Regions from separate parts of the Burkholderia sp. EMB26 genome, predicted to be linked through region 1. Evidence: predicted binding sites of a transcription regulator. Region 1 holds the regulator's gene; each other region holds the start of a gene.
What was found. Region 1 encodes FNR, which switches genes on or off when oxygen is low (the NO sensors DNR and NnrR bind a similar motif). Its sites were predicted from a motif close to TTGATNNNNATCAA; they were not measured.

Region 1 (7,242 bases):
AACGAAGATGCGGATGCCGTGCGTCGGGCCAACGGGGGCATCCTGACGCGGACCATCTCGGAGCAGTACAAGGCGATCGACGCGGCGACGCGGGTCACCGGCAACTGGCTGGGCGGCATCGATCCGGCGGCGCGCGCGACGTTCGACCGGTTCTTCGATCACTACGTGCACGACTCGATTGCGGGCTTCAAGAAGCAGATGGAAGACGGTTACGCCGGCTTCGCCGAAGCGAGCCGCTGGTCGGTCAACCGCCAGTACTTCATGGGCAAGCGCGGCAAGAAGTTCCTGTACTGGCGTTACGAGGGCGACAAGGCCGAGCAGGCCGCCACGCAACTCGCCAAGGCCGATCCGGCGAAGCAGCAGGACCCGATGGCAGCCAACGAGCCGCAGCTCGCCAGCAACCAGCCCGCGGCGGTTGGCGGCACGCTGCCCGACGCGACTTCGACGGCCTGACGCCGAACGCGATACCGGTCGCGACCGCGACCGGCTGACCTCACGTCGCGGCAGACCGCGTCTGCCGCGACGCTCCCTCCCTACCGCAACTGCACGGCCGCGAGAAACAGCACCATGCTGCCGATCGCGCCATCCAGCACGCGCCACGCGACCGCCTTGCGGAACCACGGCGCCAGCAAGCGCGCGCCATAGCCGAGCCCGAGGAACCACACGACGCTGGCCGTCATCGCGCCGATCGCGAACGCGAGCCGCCCGCCTTCCGGCTCGCGCGCGCCGGCCGTGCCGATCAGCAGGAACGTATCGAGATACACGTGCGGGTTGAGCCACGTGAACGCGAGCGTCATCAGCACGATCGCGAGCGCGCTCTGCGGCGGCGGCGCGACCGCGTCGCCGCGCACGTCGAGCGTGTCGTGGCCGGGCTTGAACGCACGGCGCAGCGCATTGATGCCGAACCACGCGAGATATGCGAGGCCGACGTACAGCACCGCGTGGACGAAGGTCGGATAGCGCTCGACGAGCACCGACGCGCCGCCGACGCCCGCGCCGATCAGGATCATGTCGGACACCGCGCACAGCAGCACGATCTTGCCGACATGCGAGCGCATGATGCCCTGGCGCAGGACGAATGCGTTCTGCGCGCCGATGGTGACGATGAGCGACGCGCACAGGGCGGCGCCGTGAGAAAAAGCGAGCCAGTTCATGATGGGGGACAGCCGTGGAAGCAGTAGACGAACGAATCGGGTAGCGCTAGTCTGCGAGCAGCGCGGGAATAAGAGAAGCTAAATCACCTAATGCAGATTAAGGAAATCTAATGCTCGACTACGCGTTGCTCGATGCCCTCGCCGCCGTGATCCGGCACGGTTCGTTCGAGCGGGCGGCCAAGGAGCTGAATGTCACGCCGTCGGCGGTGTCGCAGCGCGTGAAGCTGCTGGAGGAGCGGGTCGGCAGCGTGCTCGTCAAGCGCGGGCAGCCGTGCGTCGCGACCACGTCGGGCGCGCTGCTGTGCCGGCATACCGAACGCGTGCAGTTGCTGGAAGCCGAACTGGGCGGCCGGATGCCCGCGTTGCCGGGCCAGATCGCGAGCGCGTGGCCGACGCTGCGCGTGGCCGTCAACGACGACAGCGTCGCGACGTGGTTCATCGACGCGGTCGGGCCGTTCTGCACCGAGCGCGAGACGCTGCTCGACCTCGTGATCGACGATCAGGATTACACGGCCTCGCGCATCCGCGACGGCAGCGTGCAGGGCGCCGTGACCGCGCAGGCCGAGCCCATCCAGGGCTGCCGGTCGGAGCGGCTCGGGCGGATCCGCTATCGCGCGGTGTGTTCGCCGGCGTTTTACGCACGTTATTTCGACGCGGGGATCACGCGCGATGCGCTGCGCCGCGCGCCGTGCGTGATGTTCAATCCGAAGGACGGGTTGCAGGCGCGTTTCATCCGGCGCGTGACGCGCGCGGATCTCGATCCGCCGCAGCACTGGATACCGCACGTCGCCGGCTACCTGCGCGCGTGCGAAACGGGATTGGGATGGGGGATGTGCCCGGACCGGATGGTCGACCGCCAGCTGGCGGCGGGCGAGTTGATCGACATGTCGCGCGGGCGAACCATCGACATCGATCTGTACTGGCAGAGCTGGCGTCTGTCGATCGGCTGGCTCGACGATTTCAGCGCGGCGCTGAAAGCGCGTGCCGCGCTGTTTCTCGACTGACCGGCGACGTTGGGCAGGCGGCGCGCGACGGGCGCGCGCCGTGCGGTATCAGAGGTGTTGCAGGCCGTCGAAGTCGATGATCTGCACGTGGCGGCCCTGCATTTCGATCAGGCCGCGCTTCTGGAATTTCGACAGCGTGCGGCTGACCGTTTCGAGCGTCATGCCGAGATAGCTGCCGATGTCCTCGCGCGTCATCCGCAGGTTGAATTCCGACGGCGAGTAGCCGCGCTTCAGGTAGCGCGACGACACGTCGAGCAGGAACGCGGCGACGCGCTCTTCGGCATTCAGCGAACCGAGCAGCATCGTTTGCGACGTTTCGCGCACGATCTGTTCGCTCATCAGCTTGTGCATGCGCAACTGCATCGAGCCGGCTTCCGAGCACAGCGTCTTGAGCGCGCTGTACGGAATCACGCAGACCGAGCTGTCTTCCAGCGCGACCGCGGTGCGCGGGTGCGTATCGTCGCAGATGCCGTCGAGGCCGAGCGCTTCGCCGGCAAGGTGCAGGCCCGTGACCTGTTCGCGGCCGTCGTGACGCGTCGCGACGGTTTTCAGCGAACCCGAGCGCACAGCGTACAGGTTGTCGAATGCGTCGCCTTCGCGGAACAGCGCTTCGCCGCGCTTGACCGGGCGTGCCGCGCAGATGACCGACTCGAGGCGACTGAGCGCTTCGGGCGCCAGGCCCTGCGGCATGCACAGGTGCCGCATCGCGCACGACGAGCAGTGCGCGGCCTGGCGAGGGGCCCAGCTACCGGCATGGGGCGTGGCGGCGGGGCGGGTGGCGACGGGCGTCAGCATGATCGTATACTCCGGCGTTGAATCGACGAAATCATTGTCCCACCGCAAGTTGCCGCTGTCGGGTGACAAAACGTCGCGACCGGCCGCGCCTGCCGAGCGCCGCTCAGGCGGCCGGCTCGTCCGCGTTGGCGGCCGCCGGGATCAGCAGCACGGGCAGCGTCGCGTGGCGCACGCACTGTTCGGCGATGCTGCCGAGCACGAGGCGGCGGAAGCCGCGACGGCCGTGCGTGCCGAGCACGAGCAGATCGGCGCCGAACGCTTTCGCGCCGTCGAGGATCAGCGACGATACGTCGTTGAGCGACGTCGCTTCGTTCAGCCGCGTTTCGCCTTTCACGCCGGCGGCCTGCATCCGCTTCGCGAAATCCTGCGCGAGCGTGTTGCCCTGCGCGACGAGCTGATCGCGCAGCACGGACGGATCGTAGCCGGGCACGTTGTAGTAGATCGCGGCGTTTTCGACGACGTAGAACGGCTGCAGCTCGGCGCCGTGCGCTTTCGCGAGCGCCAGCGCGGCGTCGAACGCATGGCGGGACGTGTCGCTGCCGTCGACGGCAACCAGAATACGCTTGTACATAGTGTCTCCGAGTGGCGGGTTGAAACGAAGTCGGCCGGATGGCCGAGCGGGCTGGGCGATGCGCGATGCTGCGAGGCAGAGTAAACCAACGGGCAGGATCGTGCAGCGAGATGCCCGCGCTGCCGCACGGTCGCGCGGTTCCGGTCGCGGCCGGGCAGGGCCATGCATGCGACGCATGCTGCACCGCGCGATGCGTGTCGCGTGGTGTGGCCGCATCGTCGGCGAAACCGCATGCGCGCGCATCGACCCGACACGGCAGTCACGCCGATGCGCGGCACGCATCGCCATTCAATCGCAATCGCGCCGCGCCGCCATGACTTCGGTCAATGCATGTGCGTCGATGCGATGCGCGGCAGGCATGACCGTGAACGCCGAGGCCCGTGCGCGGAACCGTTCGCTTCGGCATCGCGCGAACGAGTATCGGCGCGTAGCGCGAATCGTACGCGCCGATCCACCGCCATCGTTCGACGGCGATTCCGAATCGAACGATCGATTCAAACGCCGCGCGGGCTATCCCGGCACGGCGGTCAACTCGATGACGCGCTCGGGGCGGCGGCCGTGGCCGGGCCAGTACGCGCTGCCGTACATCCGGTGAACGGGACCGAACGGCGCGTCGCCCGCGGGCGGCGTGTCGAAGCCTTTCTCGATCACCTTGTAGCCGGCGCGCAGCGCGAACGCCGGATGATTGCCGTCGGGGCGGCTGTCGAAACCGGCGAAGCCGTCGCCGGCTTCCGGCATCGCATTGACGAGCGACGCGTTGCTGCGCGTGATCTGGTCGGGCGAGATCGGCCCGGCGCCGGCGAGGCGCGACGCTTCGCGGTGCTTGCCGTCGGTATCGACCGTGCTGTCGTGCGTGTCGTCGTTGTCGAGTTCGACGCTGCGCGGATGCGCACGACCTGTTTGAGCGGATGATTCCATCACGGCTCTCCTGGCGGCGACACGCTCCGGATCGAAGCAAATCCCGTTCCGGGCACGACGGGAAAAGGCGCGCGGGCGATCGCCGCGGTCGCGCGACGCGCACTGATTTGTCATGATTTATTTCAGCTAGAAGACGCGTTTTCTACAGAGTATGATTCTTTTCCTGCGAAGCGGCGACAGGGGATGAAGTCTCGCCGCCTCTGCCCGCGCCGGGGCGCCGCAGCACCCTTAAAGACGGGTAGCGAACAACAAAGCAAGGGACTAGAGGTGGCGGATTCATGCAAGCGACTACTGCCTTCACGCACCGCGGTTATCTGTTGAATTGCGCGCCCGCACGCGCCAGTGACGGTTCATTCAAGCCCTACGTCGTGATCTCCCGATCGAGCGACGGGGAGCTGGTTGCGAACCGTTTTTTTCCGATCGAGCTCCAGTTCAACGACGAAGGCGACGCGATCGCGCACGCGCGCGACTGGGCCGTGCGCTGGATCGACGCGAGCAGCATCTCGATGTGACGCCGTCGCACGCGTGCGGCGCTGGCCGTCCGGCCGATCCCCGGGGTGCCGCTCCCGGACAAAAAACGCGGTAATCTTGCGGAACCCGTCACTTTATTAGCGGCCGCGCATCCGCGCGCGGCTGCCCGCATTGGCTTATGTCGACATCACCCGCCCGTCAGTGGGGCCTCGAAGAAATCGTCGCCGGCTTGCGCGAGTCGCGCGAGGAACTCCATCGCACGCGCCATCCGCGCGGCATCCGCGAACTGCCGTCGCGCGATGCAATCTGCAAGATTGTGACCGGCCTGCGCGCGTCGATGTTTCCGACGCACTACGGCGCGCCCGACCTGACCGACGAAAGCGTCGACTACTACGTCGGCCACACGCTCGAAAGCACGCTGCGCATCCTGTCCGAGCAGATCCGCCGCGCGTTGCCGTTCCTGCCCGAGCACGTCGATACGCCGTTCGCCGAGCTCGACGAACGCGCGTTCGAGATCGCGCGCGAGTTCGGCCGGCAGTTGCCGGCGATCCGCGCGCTGCTCGTCAGCGACATCCAGGCCGCGTACGCGGGCGACCCGGCCGCGCAGCACATCACCGAGATCCTGCTGTGCTATCCCGGCGTGCTGGCGATGATGCACCATCGGCTCGCGCATGCGCTGCACCAGCTCGGCGTGCCGCTGCTCGCGCGGTTCATCAATGAAATCGCCCACTCGGCGACCGGCATCGACATCCACCCCGGCGCGCAGATCGGCCCGAGCTTCTTCATCGACCACGGCACTGGTGTCGTGATCGGCGAGACCGCGATCATCGGCGAGCGCGTGCGCGTGTACCAGGCCGTCACGCTCGGCGCGAAGAGTTTCCCGGCCGATGGCGACGGCGCGCTGGTGAAGGGCAATGCACGGCACCCGATCGTTGAGGACGACGTGGTGATCTACGCGGGCGCGACGATTCTCGGCCGCGTGACGATCGGGCGCGGCTCGGTGATCGGCGGCAACGTGTGGCTCACGCACAGCGTGCCGCCCGGCACGAGCGTCGCGCAGGGTAAGGTCCGCGAAGGCGGGAGCGCCGAGAAGCCGTAACGCGGCAGCGAATGCGCGGGCGCCGTTCCGCGCAACGCGGCGGATGACGCGGAATGGATCGGCGGCCGGACCGCCGTCCGGCGTTCGCGGGCGTGAGCGGTGCGAAGCCCGCTCGGCCCGGCGCACGAGGGCGGCGTGCAGCCGCCTTCGTTCATCGAAGCGTCAGTGCTTGCCGTCCGGCGAGCGGTGCTTGTACAGCACGTCCTGGTCCACGCGGATCAGGTTCTGGCCCGCATCGACGACGAAATCCACGCCGTTGTACGCATTGCCCGTCAGCAGCAGGATCGCGCTGGCGACGTCGTCGGGGCCGGCGATGCGCGCGAGCGGCGTCGAGGCGCGGCTCGCGTGTTCGAAGTCGGCCTGCGTCTGGTCGTCGCTCGGCAGCATCAGCCCCGGGAACACCGCATTCACGCGCAGCACCGGCGCGGATGACAGCGCGAGCATCTGCGTCAGGTTGCCGAGCGCGGCCTTCGCGACCGTGTAGCTGAAATGGTCGCGGTGGAAGTTTTCCTTGATCTTCTGGTCGACCACGTTCACGACGACGCCCTGCGTGCCGGCCGCCCGGGCCCGCTCGTAGAACGCGCGCGTGAGCAGGATCGGCGCGCGGCAGTTGACGGCCCACGCCTGATCGAACGCCGCGAGGTCGAAGCTCGGGAAATGGTCCTGCCAGAACACCGACGCGTTGTTGACCAGCACGTCGAGGCGCCCGAAGCGCGCGTACACCTGGTCGATCAGCGTGGTGATCTGCGCGGCATCGGACAGGTCGGCCTGCAGCGCCACCGAATCGTGCCCGCGTTCGGCGATCGCGCGGGCGGCGGCCTGCGCGGCATCGGCCGAACGGTCGTAGTGCACCGCGGTGCGATAGCCGTGCGCGGCGAAATACTCGGCGAACGCGCGCCCGGCCCGGCGCGCGGCGCCGGTCACGAGCACGACGGGCGCGTGCGCCGTTTGCTTCGTCTGCTCCATCAGGTATTCGTCAGGTTGACCGAGGAAGGATTCGCGACGATCGACAGGAATTCGCGACGCGTCGACGGATCGGTGCGGAACGTGCCGAGCATGCGCGACGTGACCATCTCGACGCCCGGCTTGTGCACGCCGCGCGTGGAGATGCACTGGTGCGCGGCTTCGAGGATCACGCCGACGCCCTTCGGCTGCAGCACGTCGAACAGCGTGTCGGCGATCTGCACGGTCATCTTTTCCTGGATCTGCAGGCGCTTCGCGAACGCATCG
Region 2 (7,242 bases), 1.3 Mb from region 1:
GTCGGGTCTCGGCTGGCATGCGCTGTCCGACGCGCAGCGCGGCGCGATCGCGCTGCTGTGCGTGCTGACGGTGGCGCTGCTGCCGCGCTACCTGCGCACCGTGCGCGGCGGCGTCGCGGTGCAGGGCGGCGCGCACGCGCTGACGCACACGCTGGTGGCGGTGGTGTGCGCGAGCGTGCTGACGGTGGCCGGCACGATGTGGATCATGAATCGCGGCGGCACCGTCACGACCCGCTGGATCGTGCGCACGGTGCTCGCCGGTGACGCGGCGCTGCTGCTCGGCCGCGCGGCGTTGCTGGCGTTCGCGCTGACGCGCGGCGATCCGCGGGGGCGGCAACGTCGCGTCGCCGTCGTCGGCGCAACCGGCTACGGGCGGGTGGCGATCGAGCGGATGCAGCGCGCGCCGAATGGCCCGTTCGTGGCCGCGTGCGTATTCGACGACGATGCGCAGACCGCCGCGGGCGGCATCGGCGGCGTGCCGGTGATCGACGACTGGCCCACGTTGCGCGACCTGATTCGGGGCGGCGACATCGACGAGGTCTGGCTCACGCTGCCGATGTCGCACGAGTGGCGGATCCAGCGCATCGTGCGCGAATTGCGCGACGAGTTCGTCGAGTTGCGGCTGTTGCCCGACGTGCGGCAGATGGCGGTCGTCGATCGCTCCGCGACCGACCTGCTCGGCATGCCGGCGATCAATCTCGCGACCACGCCGCGCGCCGCGCCGGAGCTGTGGGCCAAGTTCGCGTTCGACCGGCTGTTCGCGTTCGGCGTGCTGATTCCGTTGCTGCCGCTGCTGACGATGGTGGCGATCGCGGTCAAGCTGTCGTCGCCGGGGCCGGTGCTGTTCAAGCAGCGCCGCAAGGGCGTCGACGGCCGCGAGTTCCATATCCTGAAGTTCCGGACGATGCGCGTGCACCGCGTGCAGCCGGGCGTCGTGCGGCAGGCGTCGCGCAACGATTCGCGAATCACGCGTGTCGGCGCATTCCTGCGGCGCACGTCGCTCGACGAGCTGCCGCAGTTCTTCAACGTGCTGTTCGGGCAGATGTCGGTAGTCGGCCCGCGTCCGCACGCGATCGAACACGACGACCTCTATCGGCAACTGATCGATTGCTACATGTACCGCTACCGCGTGCGGCCCGGCATCACCGGATGGGCGCAGGTGAACGGCTATCGCGGCGAAACGCGCAAGGTCGAGGCGATGGAGGCGCGCGTGAAGTTCGATTTGTTCTACATGCAGAACTGGAGCTTCTGGTTCGACATCAAGATCATCCTGATGACGGTGGTGCGCGGCTTCATCGGGCGCAATGCATTCTAAGGAAGACGAATCATCGAAGCGGCGCCGCATGAGCGACCGTATCGACGGAATGAGGCCGGCTCGTGCGCACGGAACGAAGCGATGTGGCCGCATGGGAAATTGCTGCGCTGCGTTTGCGCCGACGGGGCTTCGCCACGCGCCCCTTCGGTCGCGATTCCGCGTCCGTCCCCAGTTTCGTCCCTCCGCCGTCGCATGACCGGCACGCTGATTCCGGTCAACACACGCGTGTTCAATGGGTTTATCCTGCGTCGAATGCGTCCGGCGTTTTGCGCGTCCGGTCGCATCATCCGGATGCGGCGGCGCAGGTCATGCCTGCGCGTCGCGCACCGGCGCGATACCGCGCGCCGCCTTTCTTCGCGCGGAACCGGAACAGGAGAGACGGCCATGTCGCTCGACCAACAACAACGGCAGACGCTGAAACAGCGGCTGAACGAGAGCGAGCAGGCGCTGCGTGCGGAGATCCGCACGAGCGAAGACCAGCGCGCGTCGGAATCCTATGCGGATCTGGCCGGCGCGGCGCCGGACGAGGGCGACGAGGCGAATGCCGACCTGTTCGTCGACGTCGACCATGCGTTGATCGGGATGAAGCTGACCGAACTGCGCGCGATCGGGCGCGCCCAGCAGCGGATGCGTGACGGCAGTTACGGCGAATGCATCGACTGCGACGGCGCGGTCGGCTACGAGCGGCTGCTGGCGCGGCCGACCGCCGAACGTTGCACGCATTGCCAATCGATCTACGAACGACGCTACGCGACGACACCGCGCGCGTCGCTCTGACGCCGCGGCTCCAGCCGCGCGGTACGCGCCGCGCGGCCGGCGCAGGATGACCAACGGGCGCCCGGCGGCGTCGACATGCGGCGCCGGGCGGGCAGACGCCGTCGCGCAGGGGCGCGGCGCCATCCACGTGGAAGGGAGCCACGCCGATCATGCCGATCCACAATGCCGAGTGCGCGGCCGTGTTCGCCGAGATCGCCGACATGCTCGAGATCCAGGGCGCCAACCCGTTTCGCGTGCGTGCGTACCGCAACGCCGCGCGTACGATCGCCGACTACGGCCGGGATATTCCGACGATGATCGCGAAAGGCGACGATCTCGGGAAGATTCCGTCGATCGGGGCCGATCTTGCGGCGAAGCTGCGCGAGATCGCCGCGACCGGCACCTGCGAACTGCAGCAAACCTTGCGTCATGCGCTGCCGGGCGCGATCGTCGAGCTGCTCGACGTGCCCGGGCTCGGCGCGAAACGCGTGAAGGCGCTGCATGACGCGCTGAACGTCGATTCGCTCGAACAGTTGCGCGCCGAAGCGAAGAGCGGGCATGTGCGCGAGCTGCCGGGCTTCGGCGCGAAAACCGAAGCGCATCTGCTCGAAGCGATCGACGATCGCCTGCAGCGCGAGCCGCAACGCTTCCTGCTGCCCGACGCCGCACATGCGCTGATGCCGTTGCTCGAACGCCTGCGGGCGGTGACCGGCGTCGGCCAGGCCGTGCCGGCCGGCAGCTTCCGCCGCCGCCGCGAGACGGTCGGCGATCTCGACATCCTCGTCACCGCGCGCGACGCGGGTGCGGTCACCGCAGCGTTCGTCGGCTACGACGACGTGGCGCGCGTGCTCGCGCACGGCAAGACGCGCTCGAGCGTGATGCTCGTCAACGGATTGCAGGTCGACCTGCGGGTCGTCGATGCCGATGCGTTCGGCGCGGCGCTCGTCTACTTCACCGGATCGAAGGCGCACAACATCGCGCTGCGCAGGCTCGCGCAGGCCGGCGGCCTGAAAATCAACGAATACGGCGTGTTTCGTGGCGACGAACGGATTGCCGGAGCGACGGAGGCATCGGTCTACGCGGCTATCGGGTTGCACGAGGTGCCGCCCGAGTTGCGCGAGGGTCGCGGCGAGATCGATGCGTCGCGTGCCGGCACGCTGCCGGCGCTGGTCGAGCGCAAGCATCTCCATGGCGACCTGCACGCGCACACCGATGCGTCGGCCGGCCGCGACGGCCTGCGCGCGATGGCCGCCGCCGCGCGTGCACGCGGGCTCGCCTATCTGGCCGTCACCGACCGCGCCCCACCCGACGGCGGCGCTCGCAACGGTTTCGACTGGCTCGCGCGGCAACTCGACGACATCGATCGCCTCAACGCGACGTTCGACGATTTCGTGTTGCTCAAGGGCGTGGAGGCCGGCATTCGCGAGGATGGCAGCCTGGACGTGCCCGACGCGCTGCTCGGCCGGCTCGATCTCGTGGTCGGTGCGATACGCGACGGCTTCGACCTGCCGCGCGGCGCGCAGACCGATCGCATGCTGCGCGCGATGGATCATCCGCATTTCTCGATTCTCGCGCACCCGACCGGCCGCCTGCTCGGCGAGCGCGACGCCTGCGAACTCGATGTGCCGCGCGTGCTCGCGCAGGCTGCCGCGCGCGGCTGTTTCGTCGAACTCGATGCACAGCCGCGGCGCTTCGACCTGCCGGACGTGTGGTGCCGCGAGGCCGCGAAGGCCGGCGTGCCGGTCGCGATCGGTTCGGATGCATGCAGCGCGGACGAGCTCGACAACCTCGCGTTCGGCGTCGATCAGGCGCGGCGCGGCTGGCTGACGCGGCAGGACGTGCTGAACACGCGCACGCTCGCGCAACTGCGGCCGCTGCTGGCGCGCACGATGGGCGGTGCGGGCAGCGCGGGCGGCGGTGCGAAGCGGAGTCGGTCGAAGGGCGCGTGAGCGTGGCCGGCCGCGATGCGTTCAGCTCATGCCGGGAGGGTCATCCGAGCACGCCGGTCGCGGGGACGTAAGGCAGCCCGAGCGCCAGCGCGACCGCTTCGTACGTGATGTGACCGTCGCACACGTTCAGGCCCGCGCGCAGATGCGGATCGTCGAGCATCGCCTGCTTCCAGCCCTTGTCGGCGAGCGCGAGCGCATGGCCGAGCGTTGCATTGTTCAGCGCGAAGGTGGACGTGCGCGCGACCGCGCCGGGCATGTTCGCGACGCAGTAGTGGACGACCCCGTCGACGACGAAGGTCGGCGCCGCATGCGTGGTCGCATGCGAGGTCTCGAAGCATCCGCCCTGGTCGATCGCGACGTCGACGACGACCGCGCCCTTGCGCATCGTCGCGATCATGTCGCGCGTGACGAGCCGCGGCGCCGACGCGCCGGGCACGAGCACGGCGCCGATCACGACATCGGCATCGCGCACGGCTTCGTCGACCGTCTGCGCATTCGAACAGACGGTCGCGATCCGGTTGGCGAACACGAGATCGAGCTGGCGCAGCCGGTTCACGTTGTTGTCGAGCACGGTGACGCGCGCGCCGAGGCCTACCGCCATCTGCAGCGCGCCGGTGCCCACCACGCCGGCGCCGAGCACGACGACGTGGGCGGCCGGCACGCCCGGCACGCCGGCCATCAGCAGACCGCGGCCGCCGCGCGGGCTTTCGAGGTGGGTCGCCGCGACCTGGATCGACATGCGGCCCGCGACTTCGCTCATCGGCGCGAGCAACGGCAGGCCGCCGCCGGGGCCCGTCACGGTTTCGTACGCGATGCAGACCGCGCCGGATTTCACGAGCGCGGCGGCCTGATCGGGATCGGGCGCGAGATGCAGGTATGTGTAGAGGATCTGGCCGCGCCGCAGCATCGCGCATTCGGCCGGCTGCGGTTCCTTGACCTTGATGATCATGTCGGCGCGCGCGAAGATGTCCTCGGCACCGTCGCTGAGCGACGCGCCCGCGGCCGTGTAGTCGTCGTCGAGCAGGCCGATCGCCGTACCCGCGCCGCGCTGCACCAGCACGCGATGGCCGTGCCGCGTGAGTTCGCGCGCGCCGGCCGGCGTGAGGCCGACGCGGTATTCGTGGTTCTTGATCTCTTTCGGCACACCGATCAGCATGAGTCGCCTCCATGGCCTTCGTTATCGTCGTCGTGCGAGCAGCCGGTCGCGCAGCGGCAGGCCGACCGCAGTACTGGAATAACAGGGTAGTAGTGCGCGGAGGGAAGTCAAGCGACCGGGCTGTGCGACGACGCATGCGCACTGCAACGCAGCATGCGTGGCGATCGGTTGCGACTCGAGGTCGCAATGCGCATGTGACCGGGTTTCGGTATCGTCATGCGTGGCGCGGGCCGGGGCCGCGAGCCGAACACCTTTCGGCAAAACGACGAGACAACGAGACGAGGACCTTGATCGACATGACCGCTGCGTATTTCAGCGTACCGACGCTTTGCGCCATCGCGCTCGTGCACGTGTACTGGGCGTTCGGCGGGCGATTGGGCAAGCGCGCGGCCATTCCGGAGCAGGATGGCGTACCGCTGTTGCGGCCGACTGCGGTCGGCACGCTTGCCGTCGCGCTCGCGCTGCTGGGCGGTGCAGGCGCGGTCGCCGCGCGTGCCGGCTGGCTGGGGCGCAACGCGTATCCCTGCACGATCGCGTTCGCGATCGTTGCGCTCGCATTGATCTTCGCGGTGCGGGCCGTCGGCGATTTCCGCTACGTCGGCTTCTTCAAACGCATTCGCGGGTCGCGTTTCGCGCGGATGGATACGCTGTATTACTCGCCGCTGTGCGCGGCGCTGGCGCTGTCGATCGCGTCGATGTTCTGGCCGTGGTGAGAGAGGAACGTGCATGATTCAATCCGCGCGCGTATCGATTAGCTCGAGATATTCGGCCGGCACGGCATCGATCAGCCACACATCGTTTTCGGCGGCGAAGAACGTGTGGCCCTGCCGGTGCATCAGCTGCGCCGCGACTTCGAGGATCGCGGGCACGCCGTAACGCGCGCCGACGGTCAGCGCCGTCCGGATGTCCGCCGGCAGATACACGTGATGAGGGGCGCCGGGTTCCGTCGCCGCCTGATCGTCGCTGTCCGCCATTTCCTCATCCTTGCACATTCCGGCATCCGGTTTTTCCATTGTTGCTGATTTCGATGCACTGAATTGCATTGAACCCTCTAGCAATGGAACCGGTTCCATATATAATTCGCGGCACTCGTCGCCAGGCCCGGAAAGAGGGTCGTGCACGTTGCGCTTGCCGTCGGCAGGCGCGACGTCTAAGTTGAATAAGGGTCATGGGCGATGACGGAAAGATGCCGGCCGATGCCGGTATTTGTCCGACGATAGGGCCCGCAAAGAGGTCGCTCCGCGCAACGCCGCCGGCCCCGGGGCGAGTGCGGCTGCAATGACGGCGCCACCGCGAATCGCGGCCGGGCGCCAGCGTCGAGGTTGTGCGCAACACACGAAAGAACAGGGCGACCGGCCGCTTGCGGCACGGCTGCCGTGCCGGGCACGCGGCATGCGGAATGCGCGCGTCCGAACCCCGATCCCCAACGATCAACATCCGACCATGTCCACGCCACCTGACAAACCCAATTCGCGTCGCCGTTTCCTGCGCACGTCGGTCGCGCTCGTGCCGATCGCGTCGGTCGCCGGCTGCGACCTGCATTCGTCGTCGCCGTCCGCGACGACCGCCGGCAACGCGTCCACTGCGGCGGCCAGCGCCGAACGCGCGCCGTACAAGCCGACCTTTTTCGATGCGAAGGAATGGGCGTTCGTCCAGGCCGCCGTCGACCGGCTGATTCCGGCCGACGCCGAAGGCCCCGGCGCGCTCGAAGCGGGCGTGCCGGAATTCATCGATCGCCAGATGGAGACGCCGTATGCGCACGGCGCGACGTGGTACATGCAGGGGCCGTTCCAGCAGGGCGTGCCCGAGCTCGGCTACCAGTTGAAGCTGGTGCCGCGCGACATCTACCGGCTCGGCATCGCGGCCGTCAACCGCTATTGCGAAAAGGCGCACGGCAAGGCGTTCGCGGATCTCGACGCGCCGACGCGCGACACGGTGCTCGGCGCGCTGGAAAAGGGCGGCGCGCAGATCGACGACGTCCCGCCCGGCGTGTTCCTCGGCCAGTTGCTGCAGAACACGCGCGAAGGCTACTTCTGCGATCCGGTGCATGGCGGCAATCGCGACAT
Region 3 (7,242 bases), 1.4 Mb from region 1:
CGGGCACACGCAATAGACGACGATCGGCCGTTTCAGCACTTCCGGATCGAGCAGATCGGGCGAATCGAGATCGACCGGCACCGCGCCCGCAATCCGGTACGGCTCGCGTTCGCGAATCGCCTTGGGCCGCGCGTCGAAGATCAGCGGCGGTTCGCTCGACGTCATCATCTCGACGAGCTGCGGCGGCGAAATGCGCACCTGCGCGAGATAGCGGCGGAACTGCACGCGGCGCACCCAGCGGTACAGCAGGAACGTGGTGAAGATCGCGAGGAACGCGTCGAGGATCGTGCCGCCGCTCGCGCGCACCCACAGCACGAACTGGACGATCTGGTCGTGAATCGCCGCGCCGCCGATCAGCCAGAACGCCGCCCACAGCGACGCGCCGGCCAGATCCCAGAACAGGAACACGCCGATGCCGATCGCGGTCGTGCCGAGCAGCGGCGCCGACACGAGGCCGAGGCCCGGCAGGAATTTCGACAGCACGAGCAGCGGCGCGCCGTATCTTTCGAACACGTTACGCGCGAAGCGCAGCGTCGTGTCGAGCGACAGCGAGAAGCGCACGAGGCCGTTCAGCAGACGCCGGCCGCGCGTGCGGCCCATGAAGAACCACAGCGAATCGGCCAGCATCGTCGCGCCGATCGCCGCCGCGAACATGCTGACCCAGGACGCCTGCCCCATCGCCGCCATCGTGCCGCCGAGAATCAGCATCGGCACGGCCGGCACCGGCACGCCGAGCTGCGTGATCAACACGCTCGCGAACACGGCCCACGGGCCGAGCGACGATGGAATCGCAATGGGAAAGTGCCACACGGCGGCGCTCCTGGAAGACATGCGGGCCGCGCGACGGGGCCGTCGGTACGGCGGTGCAACGGCCGCCGCGGCACGTCCGCGACCGACCGGTGCATCATGCGCATTCTAAACGGGTTTGGCCTCGACCGCGCGGAACGCGGGCCGTCGGCACGGGCTTTGCGCCCGGCGTGGCGCGCCCGTGACAGTCACGCGTCGGAGCGCTGCGCGAGCTGGGCGACGTGTTCCGCGTAGTCGGGAAACTCGGCCGCCAGCGCGGCCGCATCGGCCAGCTCGAATTCCGCGAACTCGAACCCCGGCGCAACCGTGCAGCCGACGAGCGCGACGTGCTGCGGCGACGCGCAGCGCGCGCCGAACCAGCTTCCGGCCGGCACGACCGCCTGGAACACGGCGCCGGGATGCGTGAGCGGATTGCCGAGCCGGTGGATCGTCAACCCGTCGCGCGCGTCGAGTACCCACACTTCGATCGGGTCGCCCGCATAGAAATGCCAGACCTCGTCGGAGCGGATGCGGTGCCACGACGAATACGCGCCGTCGCACAGCAGGTAGTAGATCGCGGTCGACGCGGCACGGGGCGCGCCGTCGGCCGGACGCACGACCGAATCGGTCGCGCGGTAGGTTTCACGGAAATAGCCGCCTTCGGGATGCGGCTGCAGGTCGAACTGGCGAATCAGGTCGGGCGCGGAAATCGGCATGGCAGATGACGTCGGTAAGGTAGGAAACCGGCATCCGGCGGCCTGCCCGATCTCGATTCACGCGCTCGGGTGCCGCCGGATGTCCCTGCGTCGATCGCCGCGGCCATGCGCGCGGCGATCGAGCGGACACCGGCCGATGCTGCCAGAACTGCGTGCCGGGATGCAACCGTCGACGCGCAATCGCGCACCGGCGAGCGTATCGGCAGCGCCGCGCGCCGGATCGCTCGCGCCGACGGCCGGCCCGGCGCGCGGCGCTCGGCCGACCGCGGATGTGTGCGCCGCGTCGGCCGCCGTACCGCCCGTCGTCGATCATGCGGCCGCCGACGCCCCCGCCTCGCCATGCCGCACCAGCAGCACGGGCCGGTCGGCCGCGCGCAGCAACGATTCCGCCACGCTGCCGAGCAACAGCCTGCGCAGGCCGTGTCGCCCGCTCGTGCCCATCACGATCAGATCGGCGTCGGCTTCGGCCGCCGTGCGCATCAGCACCGTCGCGATGTCCTCGCCGTACGCGTCGAGCGCGCGCACCGTGCCGCGCACATGCTGCCGCGCGAGCGCCGCCTTCGCATCGTCGAGCACCGGCGTCGCGGCATCGGCCGCGGCGACATCGCCGTCGCGCTCGGCCGCGAAGCCGGCGTCGACGTCGACGAGCTGCGGCCGATGCTCGACGACGTACGCACAGGTCACTTCGCCGCCGGACGCCGTCGCGATCCGGATCGCCTCGTTCAGCGCGAGACGCGCGCTCGGGCCGCCGTCGAGCCCGACGAAAATCCGCTTGTACATGGTCCGTCCCTCCGACCGGGCGCGCGTCGCGCACTGCGCCGCCACGACCCGTTACCGCAAGCCGGCCCGGCGCCGGCTTGCCTGCCGAACAGTCTGCCCCACGTGCCGACGCGCGCGTTGACGCGCGTCAAGCGCGCCCCGCGCGCCCGCTGCCCCACGCCGTTTGCCGCAATTTCAACCGACCCCATTACAAAAAATGTGTAAAACGCGCACAATTTCATCTTGAAAATAGTCGTTGCACGCAGCCGGTGCGAGTTTTCCCGGTTTTGCCGCGCTGCCCGAGTGCCCCGGGTAGCCCGAATAACAGAATGGCCATCGAATGACCGCCAGTGGAACCCCGACGCGTGACGCCCGAGGGCCCACGCGCCTCCAGACCATGTTACGCCAGCCGTTCGCGGCCGGCGTCGTCGCCCTGTGCGCGGGCGCCGTGCTGTCGCTCGGCGTCGCGCTGCTGGTGCGCGAGCAGTGGCAAGGCGCCGTTCACACGCGTTTCGAACGCCGCACGTCGCACGTGACCGCGATGCTGCGCCACGAACTGCAGGCCGGTGTCGCCGTGCTCGAAGGCGCGCGCGGCGCGTTCGGCCTCGTCCCGGACATGACGCCCGGCCAATGGCGCCGGTATGCGGAGACGCTCGATCTCGACAGCGGCCGCTCGCCGGTCCGGCAGATCGGCTATGCGCCGCTGACGCCCGCGGCGCGCGCCGCGCTGGCCGGCGCGAAGCCGCTGCCGGCCGATCCGCTCGCGGCTGCGACGCTCAGCGCGCCCGTCTCGAACTCGCCGGTCGTGCGCTTCGGTGCGTCCGACGCGGCGCCGCTCACGCGCGCGCTGCGCACCGGCGATATCGCGCTCGGCGTTCACCCTGCCGACGACGACACTTCCCGCGACGCCCGTACCCTGACGCTGTTCCTGCCCGTGGCGTCTTCGCCGCTGGCGGCCGCCAAGCCCTCCGGCACGCGGGAAGGCGGCGCCGACGGGATGCTGTTCGCGGCGCTGAGCCCGCGGCGCCTGATCGAGCGCGCGCTCGATGCGGAGCGCGGAATCGACCTGTGGATGACCGCCGGCGGCGATGCGCGCGCGATCGCCAGCGTCGAGACGACGACCGACGAAGCATCGGCGTCACCCGACCTGATGCGGCGCACCGATGTGCTGAATTTCGGCGGCACCGCGCTGACGCTCGCCTATTCCGCGGACGGCCGGCCGAGCGCGACCGGCGCGCAGCGTGCGGCCGGCACCGTGCTCGCCGCCGGGCTGATCGCGTCGTTCGCGTTCGCGGCGCTCGTCCATGCGTTGCTGCGCGGGCGCGCCGACGCCGGTGCAAGCAGCCGCGGCATCCTCAACGAGGCGCGGATGATGGGCATCATCCGTTCGTCGATGGAAGCGATCATCACGATCGACGAGAAGCAGACGGTGGTGATCTTCAACCCGATGGCCGAACAGGTGTTCGGCGTGTCCGCGATGGAAGCGATCGGCGCGCCGCTGTCGCGCTTCATTCCCGAACGGTTCCGCGCCGCGCACGCGAAGCACGTCGACCAGTTCGGCGTGACGGGCGTGTCCGAGCGGCAGATGGGCCGCCAGCGCGTGCTGTTCGGGCTGCGGGCCAACGGCGAGGAATTCCCGATCGAAGCGTCGATCTCGCAGATCCGCGACGCGTCGGGCAAGCTGTATACGGTGATGCTGCGCGACATCACCGAGCGGCAACGGGCCGAGAATGCGTTGAAGCAATCGCGCGAGGAATTGCGCGAATTGTCCGCGAACCTGCAGAACGTGCGTGAGGAGGAAAAGACCCGTATCGCGCGCGAACTGCACGACGACCTCGGGCAACAGCTCACCGCATTGAAGATGGACCTGTCGGTCGTCGAGCAGCAATTGCGGATGCCCGGCCGCGCGCAACCCGATGAAGGCGTGCAGACACATCTGCAAGGCATGCGGCGGCTGATCGACGCGACGGTCGCGTCGGTGCGGCGCATCGCGGCCGACCTGCGACCGGTGATGCTCGACGATCTCGGCCTCGTGCCCGCGATCGAATGGCTCGCGAACGATTTCACGAACCGCTACGGGATCGATGTCGAGCGCCACATCGAAACCGGCGGCCTCACGTTCACCAGCGCGGGCGCGACCACGCTGTTCCGCATCGTCCAGGAAGCGCTGACGAACGTCGCGCGCCATGCGGATGCGACGCGCGTGGCGTTGCGGCTCGACATCGAGGAAGGCTTTTGCGTGCTGCGCGTCGCGGACAACGGCCGCGGCGCGGCGCCCGGCGGCCCGGCCCACGAGGACAAGTCGTTCGGCCTGATCGGCATTCGCGAACGCGCCCACATGCTGGGCGGCACCGTGACGATCGACACCGCGCTCGCGCGCGGCTTCTCGATTACCGTCGCCTTTCCGCTCGCCACCGTTCAACAGGACACGCTCATCACATGATCAAGGTGCTCATCGCCGACGACCATACGCTCGTACGCGACGGTCTGCGGCACATCCTCCAGAACGCCACCGGATTCGAGGTGGCCGGCGAAGCCTGCGACGGCCCGTCGACGATCGCGCTGGTGCGTGCGACGCCCGCGCAGGTGCTCGTGCTCGACCTGTCGATGCCCGGCCGCAACGGCGTCGAGCTGATCAAGCAGATCAAGGACGAAAAGCCCGCGCTGCGCGTGCTGGTGCTCACCATGCACGCGGAGCAGCAATACGCGGTGCGGGCGTTCCGCGCGGGCGCGTCGGGGTATCTGACGAAGGAAAGCGCGAGCGCGGAGCTGGTCGGCGCGGTCACGAAAGTGGCGTCGGGCGGTGTCTACGTGAGCCTCGCGATGGCCGAGCAGTTCGCGCAGAGCCTGAACGAGCCGGCCGAAACGCTGCCGCACCAGCGGCTGTCCGACCGCGAATTCGACGTGTTCCGGCGGATCGCCGCCGGCCAGACGCTGACCGAGATCGCGAATGCGCTGTGCGTGAGCGCGAAGACGGTCAGCACCTACAAGACCCGGATCCTGGAAAAGATGCAGATGCCGCACGAAGCGGCGCTCGTGCGCTACGCGATGCGGCACAAGCTGCTCGACGAGACGGACGACGTCTGAGCCGGCGTCGTGCAGGCCCGGTCGGGCCCGCGCGTGATCGTTACTTCGCGGGCACCGGGCACGCGAGGTCGCCTTCCTCGCAGGACAGATAGCCCTTCAGGGTGTCGGTGCGCGCTTTCGTCAGATCGTCGAGACAGGTCGATACGACCATCGGGTATGCACTGCCGTCCTCGGCATTCGCGCTCGAGAAACGGCATTCGGCGTCGCGGTACGCGATCCACGCGCGCTGCGCATTCACGAGCTTGTCGGCAAGCGGCCGCGCGTCGCGCAGGCGCGCGGTGACGGCCTGGTAAGTCCGGTTCAGTTCCCCGTCGGATTTCTTGTACGCGCGATCGGCACACGCCGTCATCGTCGCCTGATCCGTCGCGTCCGCACAATTCGCCTGCGCATGGGCGACGCTCGCCACCAGCGCCAGCGAGCCCAGCAGACCGGTCAAGACACGCATGGATGCTCCTTGTCGTTCGTTGAAGTGTGGAACCCGGCGCCCTGTTGCGCCCCGTGTGAGTGGGCCGCGCCACGCGCCGCGGCGACATCGACCGCGATGCTAGCGCACGCGCGGCGGATTGTCAGCGGGGTGCGGCGCGGCGAGTGACGTGATCATGCACGCCAAGGTATCGCGCGGATCCCGCGCCGATCGGCATCCGGCGTTTCGCTCATGCGCGCCGCAGGCTATCAGCGACCGATTCGGCCGACCGACCTCGTGCATCGGGCCGCCCGATGAAGAAGACGCAAAAAAGCCCGCACGCGATACGCGTGCAGGCTTTCTCGATACGGCTTCAATCGCGGCCGTCGAGGGCCGCGCGGCAACGGCCGGCTCAGTGGCCGAAGTACACCGACGAGCGGTCGCTCACGGCCGGCACGGCCGCACGCTGGCCCGACTGCGACGTCGCGACCGGGTTCGCACCGTAGCCGGTGGCGTCGGCTTGCGCGCCGGCATTCTGCGCGGCGGCGATCTTGGCCTGGGCGGCCTGGATGTTTTCCGGGTAGTTGATCCAGTCGTTCGGGTTGTAGCCGGCCTTTTCGAGCTGGACCAGTTCGGCGCGCACTTGCGCGCGGGTCAGCGGCTGCTGGTTCGATTGGGCGAACGAGACGACCGGTGCGGCCACCAGGGCGGCCAGTGCAACTGCCTTGATCAGCGATTTCATGATGCGTTACCTCCAGGATTGTTTTGTCAGGCGCTTCGGACTCGAGGTCGTTGCGCATGAGTAGAAGTCTAGGAGGCGCGGCTATCAGGGTAAATACTTAAATCGCAAATTCACTGTTGACCGAAACCGTACAATCGAGCGGGAATAAGTCGTTTCGTCAGACGATTATCGGCGTTCGTGCACCGAATGCCGCGATACGGCAGCCGGCACGCGCGGGTCGCGCGTTCAACGCAGGCGATCGGTATCCGCCGACGCCATCTGCCTGTCGAACAGCAGCGCCTTGAGGCGAATCAGGTCGTCGGCATCGATGTCGCCGAACGCCGCATGATGGAGCGTCAGCGCGGGCGGCGCCGGGTCGGCATGCACGGCCCGCACGGTGCCATCGAGCGCCAGCCGCTCGACGCGACCGGCGGTTTCGTACGGAAGCAGCACGCGCAACGGCTCGCCGGTCGCCGCGATCGGCCGGTCGACGGCGATCGACAGCCCGCTCAGGCTGATGTCGTGCACCACCCCGATGCCTTCCGTCCCTTCCGCTCCTCCGCTGCAGCAGGCCGCGATGCGCACCGGCACGCGCGGCTCCGCGCGCGTGCGCAGCCGGTCGACGAACCCTGGCGGCGACAGGACCATGAACGGCGCGGCGCCCGACGCCTGCACCGATTCCACCGTCGCGCCGAAACGCGATACCGCGGCCCGGCCGATCGCCACTGCTTCGACGTCGTCGCCGCGGGCGAAATCGAGCACGGTGGCGG

Region 2: KU887_RS18275 (TraR/DksA family transcriptional regulator) is a predicted target of FNR. The motif match lies at 1,520-1,533, and genes of this name have one in related genera.
Region 3: KU887_RS18990 (universal stress protein) is a predicted target of FNR. The motif match lies at 2,400-2,413, and genes of this name have one in related genera.

The regions. Positions count from the first base shown of each region.
Region 1 covers NZ_CP078071.1:2,097,700-2,104,941, forward strand. Annotated here, with positions in the region: gene KU887_RS26195 (DUF2235 domain-containing protein) at 1-453, shown strand, start outside; gene KU887_RS26200 (LysE/ArgO family amino acid transporter) at 534-1,154, opposite strand; gene KU887_RS26205 (LysR family transcriptional regulator ArgP) at 1,265-2,158, shown strand; gene fnr (fumarate/nitrate reduction transcriptional regulator Fnr) at 2,207-2,953, opposite strand; gene KU887_RS26215 (universal stress protein) at 3,057-3,524, opposite strand; gene KU887_RS26220 (DUF3005 domain-containing protein) at 4,035-4,442, opposite strand; gene KU887_RS26225 (hypothetical protein) at 4,721-4,954, shown strand; gene epsC (serine O-acetyltransferase EpsC) at 5,092-6,012, shown strand; gene KU887_RS26235 (SDR family oxidoreductase) at 6,175-6,978, opposite strand; gene folE (GTP cyclohydrolase I FolE) at 6,978-7,242, opposite strand, start outside.
Region 2 covers NZ_CP078071.1:355,380-362,621, forward strand. Annotated here, with positions in the region: gene KU887_RS18270 (undecaprenyl-phosphate glucose phosphotransferase) at 1-1,315, shown strand, start outside; gene KU887_RS18275 (TraR/DksA family transcriptional regulator) at 1,700-2,092, shown strand; gene polX (DNA polymerase/3'-5' exonuclease PolX) at 2,242-4,020, shown strand; gene ald (alanine dehydrogenase) at 4,061-5,176, opposite strand; gene KU887_RS18290 (DUF3995 domain-containing protein) at 5,473-5,889, shown strand; gene KU887_RS18295 (2'-phosphotransferase) at 5,908-6,249, opposite strand; gene KU887_RS18300 (gluconate 2-dehydrogenase subunit 3 family protein) at 6,620-7,242, shown strand, end outside.
Region 3 covers NZ_CP078071.1:511,010-518,251, reverse strand. Annotated here, with positions in the region: gene KU887_RS19000 (DedA family protein/thiosulfate sulfurtransferase GlpE) at 1-810, opposite strand, end outside; gene KU887_RS18995 (cupin domain-containing protein) at 996-1,502, opposite strand; gene KU887_RS18990 (universal stress protein) at 1,812-2,282, opposite strand; gene KU887_RS18985 (PAS domain-containing sensor histidine kinase) at 2,602-4,704, shown strand; gene KU887_RS18980 (response regulator transcription factor) at 4,701-5,348, shown strand; gene KU887_RS18975 (lysozyme inhibitor LprI family protein) at 5,389-5,793, opposite strand; gene KU887_RS18970 (DUF4148 domain-containing protein) at 6,164-6,493, opposite strand; gene KU887_RS18965 (PilZ domain-containing protein) at 6,719-7,242, opposite strand, start outside.